DNA from 4 places in the Streptomyces sp. NPDC000345 genome. Region 4 is predicted to be linked to each of the others. Evidence: riboswitches for the same ligand, from Rfam matches in the RefSeq annotation. Region 4 holds a riboswitch; each other region holds the start of a gene.

Region 1 (2,191 bases), on a different contig from region 4:
CCTGGCATTCGCCAAGAATGGATCCGCATGTCCATAGCGAGACGTGTCACCGTGCGCCGCCTGCTGGGGACGGGCGCCGCTTCGCTCACCCTCTGCGCCGCCTCCGTCGCCGCCGCCTCCGGCGCCTGGGCCCACTCCGGCACCCCCGGCGGGGACGGCTGGAACACCGGCGGTCACTACCAGCCGGGCACCGGCGCGGGGACCGAGACGGGGACCGACCGCTGCCAGTTCTCGCTCGACGGCAAGAACTTCTTCGACTCGGTGCGGGTCGACGACCAGAACCTCAAGCCGACCCAGGACGGCAAGGTCCACGTCAGCGTCCGCACGGCCGGCGACGCGAGCACCTGCACCGCCTCCCTGGCCTCCTACCTCGCCCACGGCGCCACCTTCGGCACCTCCGGTGAGCAGGTCTTCGTCGACTTCGACTCGGTGACCGTCAAGCCCGGGCAGACCGACACGCTCGACATCTCCGTCCCCGACGCGGGCTGTTACGCGCAGATCGACCTCTACCGCGGTGCCGTGAAGTTCGACGGCAAGCTCGACGCGAAGGACGGCTTCGAGCACGGCGACCTGCCCAAGGGACCGGACCGGCCGGTCATCAAGGACAAGCTGATCGCCGCGTGGAACGGCGGGACGAAGGACTGCACGGTCACCGAGCAGCCGCCGTCGTCGTCCCCGCCGGCCGGCGGCGGTGAGTCGCCGTCGGCGCCCGCCTCCTCCGCCCCGCCGTCGGACTCGTCGTCCGAGAGCACGACCCCGTCGCCGACGGCGTCGGAGTCCGAGTCGGAGTCGGGCACCCCGGCCCCGTCCGCCTCCGAGTCGACCACCGCCCCCGCCACCACGCCCCACGGCGGCGGTGGCGACCTCGCCGAGACCGGCGCGAACAGCGCCACCCCGCTGATCGCGGGCGGCGCCGCCGCCCTGCTGCTCGGCGGCGCGGCGATCGTGGTGGCCACCCGCCGCCGCAGGGCGACCCGCGCCTGACCCGCAGCTCTCCGCCCCGGCCGCCCCGGCACCCTCGTGGAGCCGGGGCGGCCGTACGTTACGGTGGGCGGGTCGTGGTGTTCGGGAATCCGGTGCGACACCGGAGCGGCCCTCGCCACTGTGATCGGGGAGTCCCCGGCCCGAGTCCCCCCGCGGGACAGCCACTGGCCGTCATGAGACGGCCGGGAAGGCGGGCCGGAGGCGTCGACACCCGCAGCCAGGAGACCGGCCACGGCATCTCACGAAGTGATCCACGAGGTGCTGGAGCGTGACCGCATGACCGAGCCCGTCGCCCTGCCCGGAGCCGCCGCCTTCCGATGGCGGCGCGAGGACACCGTCAGGACGGCGGGGCTGATGGCCGCCATAGCCGGCCTGCACGTACTGGCCTTCGGCATCCTCTTCCTGCTCGTCGCGCCCGGTCACTACGAGGTCGGGAACAAGGCCTTCGGCATCGGACTCGGCGTCACCGCCTACACCCTCGGCATGCGGCACGCCTTCGACGCCGACCACATCGCCGCGATCGACAACACCACCCGCAAGCTGATGGCGGACGGCAAGCGGCCGGTGTCGGTGGGGTTCTGGTTCGCCCTCGGGCACTCCAGCGTGGTCGTGCTCCTCGCCGCGCTCATCGCCGGCGGCACCCGGCTCGCCGGCACGGTGATGAACGAGGACTCACGCACCCACCAGGTCCTCGGCTTCCTCGGCACGACCGTCTCCGGCACGTTCCTCTACCTCATCGCCGCCCTCAACCTCGTCGCCCTGACGGGGATCCTGCGCGTCTTCCGGGCGATGCGGTCGGGGACGTACGACGAGCGGGAGCTGGAACAGCACCTGGACTCCCGCGGGTTCATGAACCGGATCCTCGGCCGGCTGACCAAGTCCGTCTCCCGGCCCGGGCAGATGTTCCCGCTCGGCTTCCTCTTCGGACTCGGCTTCGACACCGCCACCGAAGTCACCCTGATGGTGATGGCGGGCTCCGGGGCGGCGGCCGGACTGCCCTGGTACGCGATCCTCTGCCTGCCCCTCCTGTTCGCCGCCGGGATGAGCCTCTTCGACACCCTCGACGGCACCTTCATGAACTTCGCCTACCAGTGGGCGTTCTCCCACCCCGTCCGCAAGGTCTTCTACAACCTCGCCATCACCGGACTGTCCGTCGCCGTCGCCTTCTTCATCGGCACGATCGAGCTGGTCGGCGTCCTGCACGAGA
Region 2 (2,191 bases), on a different contig from region 4:
GTGCCGCGGATCAGCGAACCGCGGCTGCGGATCCGGGAGTACGACAGCCCGATGCCGCCGGCGTGCTTGGAGAGCCGGGCCACCTGGTGGTAGCGGTCGTAGATCGAGTCCAGCTCGTCCAGCGGGGAGTCGAGGAGGTAGCAGGACGACATCTGGGGGTGCCGGGTGCCGGAGTTGAAGAGGGTGGGGGAGGACGGCAGGTAGTCGAGGCGGCTCATGAGCCCGTAGAGCGCCGCGACCTCGTCCAGGGCGCGGGTGGTGTCGTCCTCGGCGAGACCGCAGGCCACCCGCAGCAGGAAGTGCTGGGGCGTCTCGACGACCTTGCGGGTGTGCGGGTGCCGCAGCAGGTAGCGGCTGTGCAGGGTGCGGAGCCCGAAGTAGCCGAAGCGGTCGTCGGCGGCCGGGTCGGTCAGCGCGTCCAGCCGGGCCGCGTGCAGCCGGACGAAGTCGGCGGTGCGGTCGGCGATGAGGCCCTCGCGGTGACCGACGGCGACGGACCCGGTGAACGAGGTGACGCCCTGGGAGGCGGCCTCCGTGGCGATGCTGATCGTCAGCAGCCGGGCGGCCAGCCGGGAGTAGGCGGGGTCCTCGGAGATCAGGCCGGCGGCCGCCTCCGTGGCCAGCTCGCGCAGCTCCGTCTCGTCCGCCCCGGCGGACCGGCCGCGCAGCGCGGCGGCGGCGACCCGGCCGGGGTCGGCGTCGGGGAGGTCGGCGGTCAGCTCGGTCAGGGTCCGCAGCAGCGCGGCACCGGGACCGTCGGTTTCCGGCAGGACGGCTGAGACCGGATCGGCTGGCGCGATGGTCACGTGGGGCTCTCCCTCGCTCGGCAGGGGGCCTGGCGCGGAGCAGGGGGCAGCACACGAGCGCACGCAGCGTCGCGCCCACCGGCCCACTCCACGAGGCCCGGACGTCAAGGCACCCGAGCCGGACGGCCGGGTGCGCTGCCGACAGGTCCTCGGACTGGACAGGCGTGCGGACACGGGTGGGTACACACGCAAGTACACCGTTGCGGGACAGTTCCGGATTCGCACCGGATTCCCCTGCGGCGACAGCGAGCATGAGCATACATCTTGTGCTCACCCGTCACGCCACCCCCAGATGTTGTGTCGGGGTGGTTTCAGAGTGTCAACTTGTAGGTGAGGAGAGTGATGTCGTCCAGGTGCGGCACGGGATTCCAGTCCCGCTCCGGTGTGCGGACGAAGCCGAGGCGCTCGTAGAGGCGGTGGGCGGCGTGCATGGCGCGCTGGGTCGACAGGACGACGGCGGTGCGGCCCTCCATGGCCCGGGCGCGGTCGACACAGCTCCGCACGAGGGCCTCACCGGCGCCCCGGCCCCGTGCCTCGCGCGCGACGGCGAGCGCCCTGATCTCCGTCTCGCCGGGACGGGCGATGTCGGCGACGGGACCGGGGCCGGGGACGAAGGTGACTCCGCCGAGGAGCCGGTCGCCCTCCACGGCCACGAGGACCTCGGCGGCGGCCGCGCGCCCGGCCACGTCCTTCAGCACGGGCAGGTACTCGTCGCCCTCTCCGTAGTCGAGCAGGCCGTCTTCGAGGTAGGCACGGGCCGTCATCTCGCCGAGGGCGGCGTACTCGGCGGGTTCCGCTTGCCTGATCCGGATGTCCATGGCGCGCAGTGTGCCCCATGCACACGACGGCGGGCCGCCGGATTTCCCGGCGGTCCGCCACGGTCCTGCCCAGGCCCTGGTGTGACGACAGGGCCTAGTGGGACGCTCCGGCGGTCGCCGGCGGCAGCTCCACCTGTACCCCCGGGTCCCCGGCGTCCGCCGTGTAGTCCTGCGGCCTGGTCTCGTCGATGCCCTCGGGAGCCTTCACGGCCTTGAGGGCGAAGGTCAGGACCACGGTCACGACGACATTGAGGACGAACGCGGTGAGACCGATGTAGCCGATCTCGCCGATGCCCGGGATCTCCTTCGCCGAGCCGCCGAAGTGCTTCTGGGTGGGGGAGGCGACGCCGTACGCGGCGACCGTGCCGTAGACCATGCCGACCGCCCAGCCCGCGAGCAGCGCCCAGCGGTGGAACCAGCGGGTGAACAGGCCACCGACCAGGGCCGGGAAGGTCTGCAGGATCCAGATGCCGCCCAGCAGTTGGAAGTTGATGGCGACCGTCTTGTCCATGGTCAGGACGAAGACCAGGGCACCCACCTTCACCAGCAGGGACACCAGCTTGGAGA
Region 3 (2,191 bases), on a different contig from region 4:
CGCACCAGCCACCGGCAGATGCCCGCCGTGACGACGCTCTTGCCGGCGTCGGAGGTGGTACCGGCGACCAGGAGACCCCCGCTCATGAGCTCCGCCCCTTCGCGATGTGGCGCGCGGCGACGGTGACGCCGAGCGCGAGCAGGCCGACACGGCGGGAGAGCCGTACGGCGCGTTCGATGTCGTGGACGACGACGGCACGTCCCGCCGTCCCGTTGAGCACGGGCCGGTGCTCCACCCGCCCGCCGTAGGACAGGGTCCCGCCCAGCCGCACCCCGAGCGCACCGGCGAAGGAGGCCTCCACGGGACCGGCGTTGGGACTGGGATGCAGGCGGGCGTCGTCCCGCCAGGCCCGTACGGCGGCGCGCGGCCGGTCGCCGGCGACGGCGGCGAGGACGGCGGTCAGCCGCGCCCCCGGCCACCCGGCGAGGTCGTCGAGCCGCGCGGAGGCCCACCCGAACCGCCGGTACCGGGCCGACCTGTGCCCGACCATCGCGTCGAGGGTGTTGACGGCCCGGAACCCGAGCAGCCCCGGCACCCCGCCCACGGCGCCCCACACCAGGGCGCCCACCACGGCGTCGGAGGTGTTCTCGGCGACGGACTCGACGACGGCCCGTGCGATCCCGTCGGCGTCGAGGGCCTGCGGATCCCGCCCGCACAGATGGGGCAGCCGGGCCCGCGCGCCCTCGACGTCCCCCGCCTCCAGGGCGCGCCCGACGGCGCGGGCCTCGCGGGCGAGCGAGGTCCCGCCCACCACGGCCCAGGTGGCGGCGGAGGCGAGAGCGACGCAAGCGGCCGGGGAACGCCGTACGGCCCGGTCGGCGACGGCCCCGAGGACCACGGCCCCACCGGCGCAGACGACGGTGTGCAGGGCGCCCCACCCGCGGTGGTCCCGCCACAGCACCCGCTCCACGGCTCCGGCGGCCCGCCCGAACGCGGCGACCGGATGTCCCCGGCGCGGATCACCGAGGAGCAGGTCACCGAGGAGGCCGAGGGCGGCGCCGTACGCGTGAACGCGATCGGCACGCATCGGCTCAGCCGGCCGCGGGGTCGGGCAGCGAGCTGGTGCTGTACCTCAACGGCCGAGCGAGCATGGCGATATGTCCTCACTCAGGGTGTCCACGCCCTGGTTCGACGAGACCGGCGGCGAGAGTTCCTGGCTCCCGGGGTGGTGCACCCCGGTGACAGTGGCGGGACCGCGCCGGATTCGCACCGGCTTCCTCTTCTGCCGCCGTACATGGCTCCGGCAGTCCACCATGGCCCCGGAAGGGCCGTCAACTTGCCGTTGACCTGCGAGGCTGGAGTGTGCTGAGCCCCACACAGGGGTGGTTCCGGAGGTCACGGAAAAGGGGTGCGGGACGGCGATCCGTCCCGCACCCCGAGGTGTCCGAGCTGGTGGGTCAGGCCACGATCAGGGAGATCCCGTACGCCACCGCCGCCGCGCAGGCCGCGAAGCACGCGTAGGCGCCGGTGACCGCGAGGGTGGCGGAGCCGCCCTGTTCCGCGGCGCGTTCCTGACGGGACAGGCCCATGATGCCGAGGGTGAAGAGGGCCACCAGGGCCACGGTGATCACGAGGCTGACGCCGAAGACGGAGCCGAGGGCCGCCCAGTCGATCTTCATGCTGCTTCTCTTCCTTCGTACCGGGTGGGCGGGTTCAGACCGCGGGGGCCGTGGGCTCGGTGGCCGTGGCGGCCGGGGAGGGGATGGTGGCCGTCAGGCCCTCGGTGACCGTGCCGGCCGGAGGCGGGGCGACGGCGGCGATCGCCGTGGTGACGACGCCCGCCGGCTCCTCGGTCTCGTTGACGTTCGACGCGTCCACGACCTCGCGGCGGGAGATCTTCCAGATCGCCGCGCTGGAGGTGACGAGGAAGACCGCGACGACCGCCGTGCCCCAGTCGCCCAGGTTCGTGACCGACTCGGCCAGCGCGCCCACCAGGGCGGCCGCCGGGAGCGTCAGGCCCCAGGCCACGAACATCCGGGTCGCCGTGGACCAGCGGACCACGCCGCCCTTGCGGCCCAGCCCCGCGCCCATCACCGAACCGGAGACGGAGTGCGTGGTGGAGAGGGAGAAGCCGAGGTGGGAGGAGGCCAGGATGACCGTCGCCGCGCTGGTCTGGGCGGCGAAGCCCTGCTGCGGCTGAAGGTCGGTCAGGCCCTTGCCCATGGTGCGGATGATGCGCCAGCCGCCGAGG
Region 4 (2,191 bases):
GGCGCCTCACGGCTGCTGCTTCCTGCGGCCGCTGATCAGGAAGCCGATGCCGACACCGGCGACGAGGAAGACACCGATGGTCCACCACGTGCCGTACCCGTCGTCGCCCTCGTCCTTCCGGTCCGGCTTCTCCGCCGCGTTCTCCGTGGCCTGCGGCGCGGGACCCGTCGCGTTGAGCTTCGCGACCAGGTCGGTGCCGCCGAAGTCGCGGGGGTCGGTGCCCGTGGCGTGTGCCGCGAAGATGAGCTGGGCGTACGCGGCGGGGCCGCTCTGCCGCGCCCAGGCCGCGGAGTTCCGCTCCAGCCACCGCAGGGGCTTCGTGGCCTGGGCGGCCCCGCCCTGCGCGGCGAGCGCGACCACCGCGTCGGCGGTGTTGCCGTAGTCGGGCTGGTCCTGCGCGCCGGGGAGGACGGAGGTGAGGTACCCGTTCCCGGCGAGCGCCCGCGCGAGGTAGGAGGCGCCGTTGGCCGCCACCTGCCCCGGCGTCGGCCGGTCGGCGTCGGCGCAGGCCGCGGCCGCCTCCTTGCCCGAGGTCACCACCAGGCCCCTGCCGAGCGCGCCCACCACGCCCGCGGCCGTCGCGTCCGCGTTGGCGGCCAGCCCGCCCTTCTTGTCCGGCTGGTAGGCGAAGGCGCCCGCGCCCTCGCCCTCGCACGGCAGGGCGAGCTTCATCAGGGCGTCGTACGGGGACCGGCCGCCCTTGCGGACATCCGCCGGCTTCTCTCCCACGGCGGTCAGCGCGCCGATGACGACGGACGTCGAGTTGGCGTCGCTGGCCCCGCCGGGGGAGTAGCCCCAGCCGCCGTCGGTGTTCTGCGCGGACTTCAGCCAGGTGACGGCCTTGCCGGTCACGCCGTCGTGCCCGCCGACGGCGGCCAGCGCCTGGACGGCGGCGGCGGTGCTGTTGGTGTCGACCTGGAGTCCGGCGGCGCAGGCCTTGGTGGTGTCGGCGCGGAACGGCGCGAACGCCCCGTTGGCGCACTGCTGCCCCGCCAGCCACGCGACGGCCCGGTCGGCGGGGACCACGCCCACGGTGTCCTGCGCGAGCAGCGCCAGCGACTGGCGCCACACGCCGTCGTACGTCGGGTCGGCGGTGCCGTACAGGCCGTCGGGTATCGCGGCCGACGGCGTGGGGGTGGCGGCGACGGACGGGACGGCGGCACCCAGGACTGCGGCGGTGGTGGCGGCCAGGGCCGCGGCGCTGTGGCGGAACTTCATGATCGGCGGGTGCCTCTCCCGGTCGGGAGGTCCGGGAGCCGGGCAGCACGGGACATCCCGGCGGCTCGGCTCCGTAGACCTCGACGGTGCCGTGCGACGGCGGGCTGCCGCGCACGTGAGCCGGTCAACGTCCGCACGGGGCAGTCCGGCTCACCACCGGCGCGGTGGTTCACGGTTGCGGGTCAGCGCCGGAATTGCACCGGCTTCCCCCCGTACGGGTGTGATGACGACGCGGTCACTCTACCCGCAGGTAGCCGACCGCCTGAGGGGAGCCTGTGAGGGCACCCCGGGGCCCCGCGCCCCGGCCGGTCAGAGTCGGGGGGTCGGGCCGTCGAAGGGCAGGCGCAGCGTGCGGGCCGCCAGGAGCCAGGAGCCGTCGGGCGTGCGGTGGAGGGTGTCCTCGTAGTGGCCTATGCGGACCGGCGGCGCGGTCTCCCGGATGCCGGGGCCGTCGTCCACGCGGTACGTGGTGAAGTACGAGGTCGCCCTCGCCGTGTCCGGGGACGTCACCTGGACGCGGACGTCGGCCATCAGCCGGCGGGCGTCGCGGTCGGCGGGGGAGCCGAAGTGGGCGCGCAGGGCGGCGCGGCCCTGGACCAGCCGGTCGCCCTCGGGCCATGTCCACGTGCCGTCCTCGGTGAACAGCTCGGCCACGGAGCCGGGTTCGCCGAGGTCGAGACGGCGGACGAGGTCGAGGAGCAGGCGCTGGCAGGCTCGTTCGGCGAGAAGCTGCTCGATCGGGTCCATGGGTGTCGCCACCTGAGGGTCCGGGAGGGGTGTGGGAGCACCGTAGGGCCGTGTCGTGAACGGCATGGTTCGCCTCCGTGAACGGCGCCGCTCACAGCGGACCTTCACGCGGCCCGTCACCGGGCTCCACGCACCGGACCGTCACCGTCACCCGGCCTCCGGCCCGGGCGGCCTCCGCCCCGGCCTCCGCCCCGGTTCCAGGTTCACACCGCCACGTACGTCACCG

Evidence for each region. A riboswitch is a leader RNA that binds a small molecule or an ion and turns the genes downstream of it on or off. The one in region 4 is predicted to bind cobalamin.
Region 1: linked by a shared signal. The riboswitch ahead of ACFY30_RS15855 (HoxN/HupN/NixA family nickel/cobalt transporter) and the one ahead of ACFY30_RS13730 (prenyltransferase/squalene oxidase repeat-containing protein) in region 4 are both predicted to bind cobalamin.
Region 2: linked by a shared signal. The riboswitch ahead of ACFY30_RS00955 (ribonucleoside-diphosphate reductase subunit alpha) and the one ahead of ACFY30_RS13730 (prenyltransferase/squalene oxidase repeat-containing protein) in region 4 are both predicted to bind cobalamin.
Region 3: linked by a shared signal. The riboswitch ahead of ACFY30_RS20395 (cobalamin biosynthesis protein) and the one ahead of ACFY30_RS13730 (prenyltransferase/squalene oxidase repeat-containing protein) in region 4 are both predicted to bind cobalamin.

Annotation. Positions count from the first base shown of each region.
Region 1 covers NZ_JBIAZE010000006.1:23,636-25,826, reverse strand. The annotation lists gene ACFY30_RS15860 (LAETG motif-containing sortase-dependent surface protein) at 28-984, shown strand; cobalamin riboswitch at 1,043-1,233, shown strand; gene ACFY30_RS15855 (HoxN/HupN/NixA family nickel/cobalt transporter) at 1,261-2,191, shown strand, end outside.
Region 2 covers NZ_JBIAZE010000001.1:200,738-202,928, reverse strand. The annotation lists gene ACFY30_RS00955 (ribonucleoside-diphosphate reductase subunit alpha) at 1-806, opposite strand, end outside; cobalamin riboswitch at 929-1,078, opposite strand; gene ACFY30_RS00950 (GNAT family N-acetyltransferase) at 1,118-1,624, opposite strand; gene mctP (monocarboxylate uptake permease MctP) at 1,719-2,191, opposite strand, start outside.
Region 3 covers NZ_JBIAZE010000008.1:62,660-64,850, reverse strand. The annotation lists gene ACFY30_RS20400 (cobyric acid synthase) at 1-86, opposite strand, end outside; gene ACFY30_RS20395 (cobalamin biosynthesis protein) at 83-1,027, opposite strand; cobalamin riboswitch at 1,125-1,268, opposite strand; gene ACFY30_RS20390 (hypothetical protein) at 1,398-1,619, opposite strand; gene ACFY30_RS20385 (anion permease) at 1,654-2,191, opposite strand, start outside.
Region 4 covers NZ_JBIAZE010000005.1:136,068-138,258, reverse strand. The annotation lists gene ACFY30_RS13735 (SCO2322 family protein) at 1-10, opposite strand, end outside; gene ACFY30_RS13730 (prenyltransferase/squalene oxidase repeat-containing protein) at 7-1,218, opposite strand; cobalamin riboswitch at 1,335-1,468, opposite strand; gene ACFY30_RS13725 (nuclear transport factor 2 family protein) at 1,528-1,965, opposite strand; gene ACFY30_RS13720 (MBL fold metallo-hydrolase) at 2,169-2,191, opposite strand, start outside.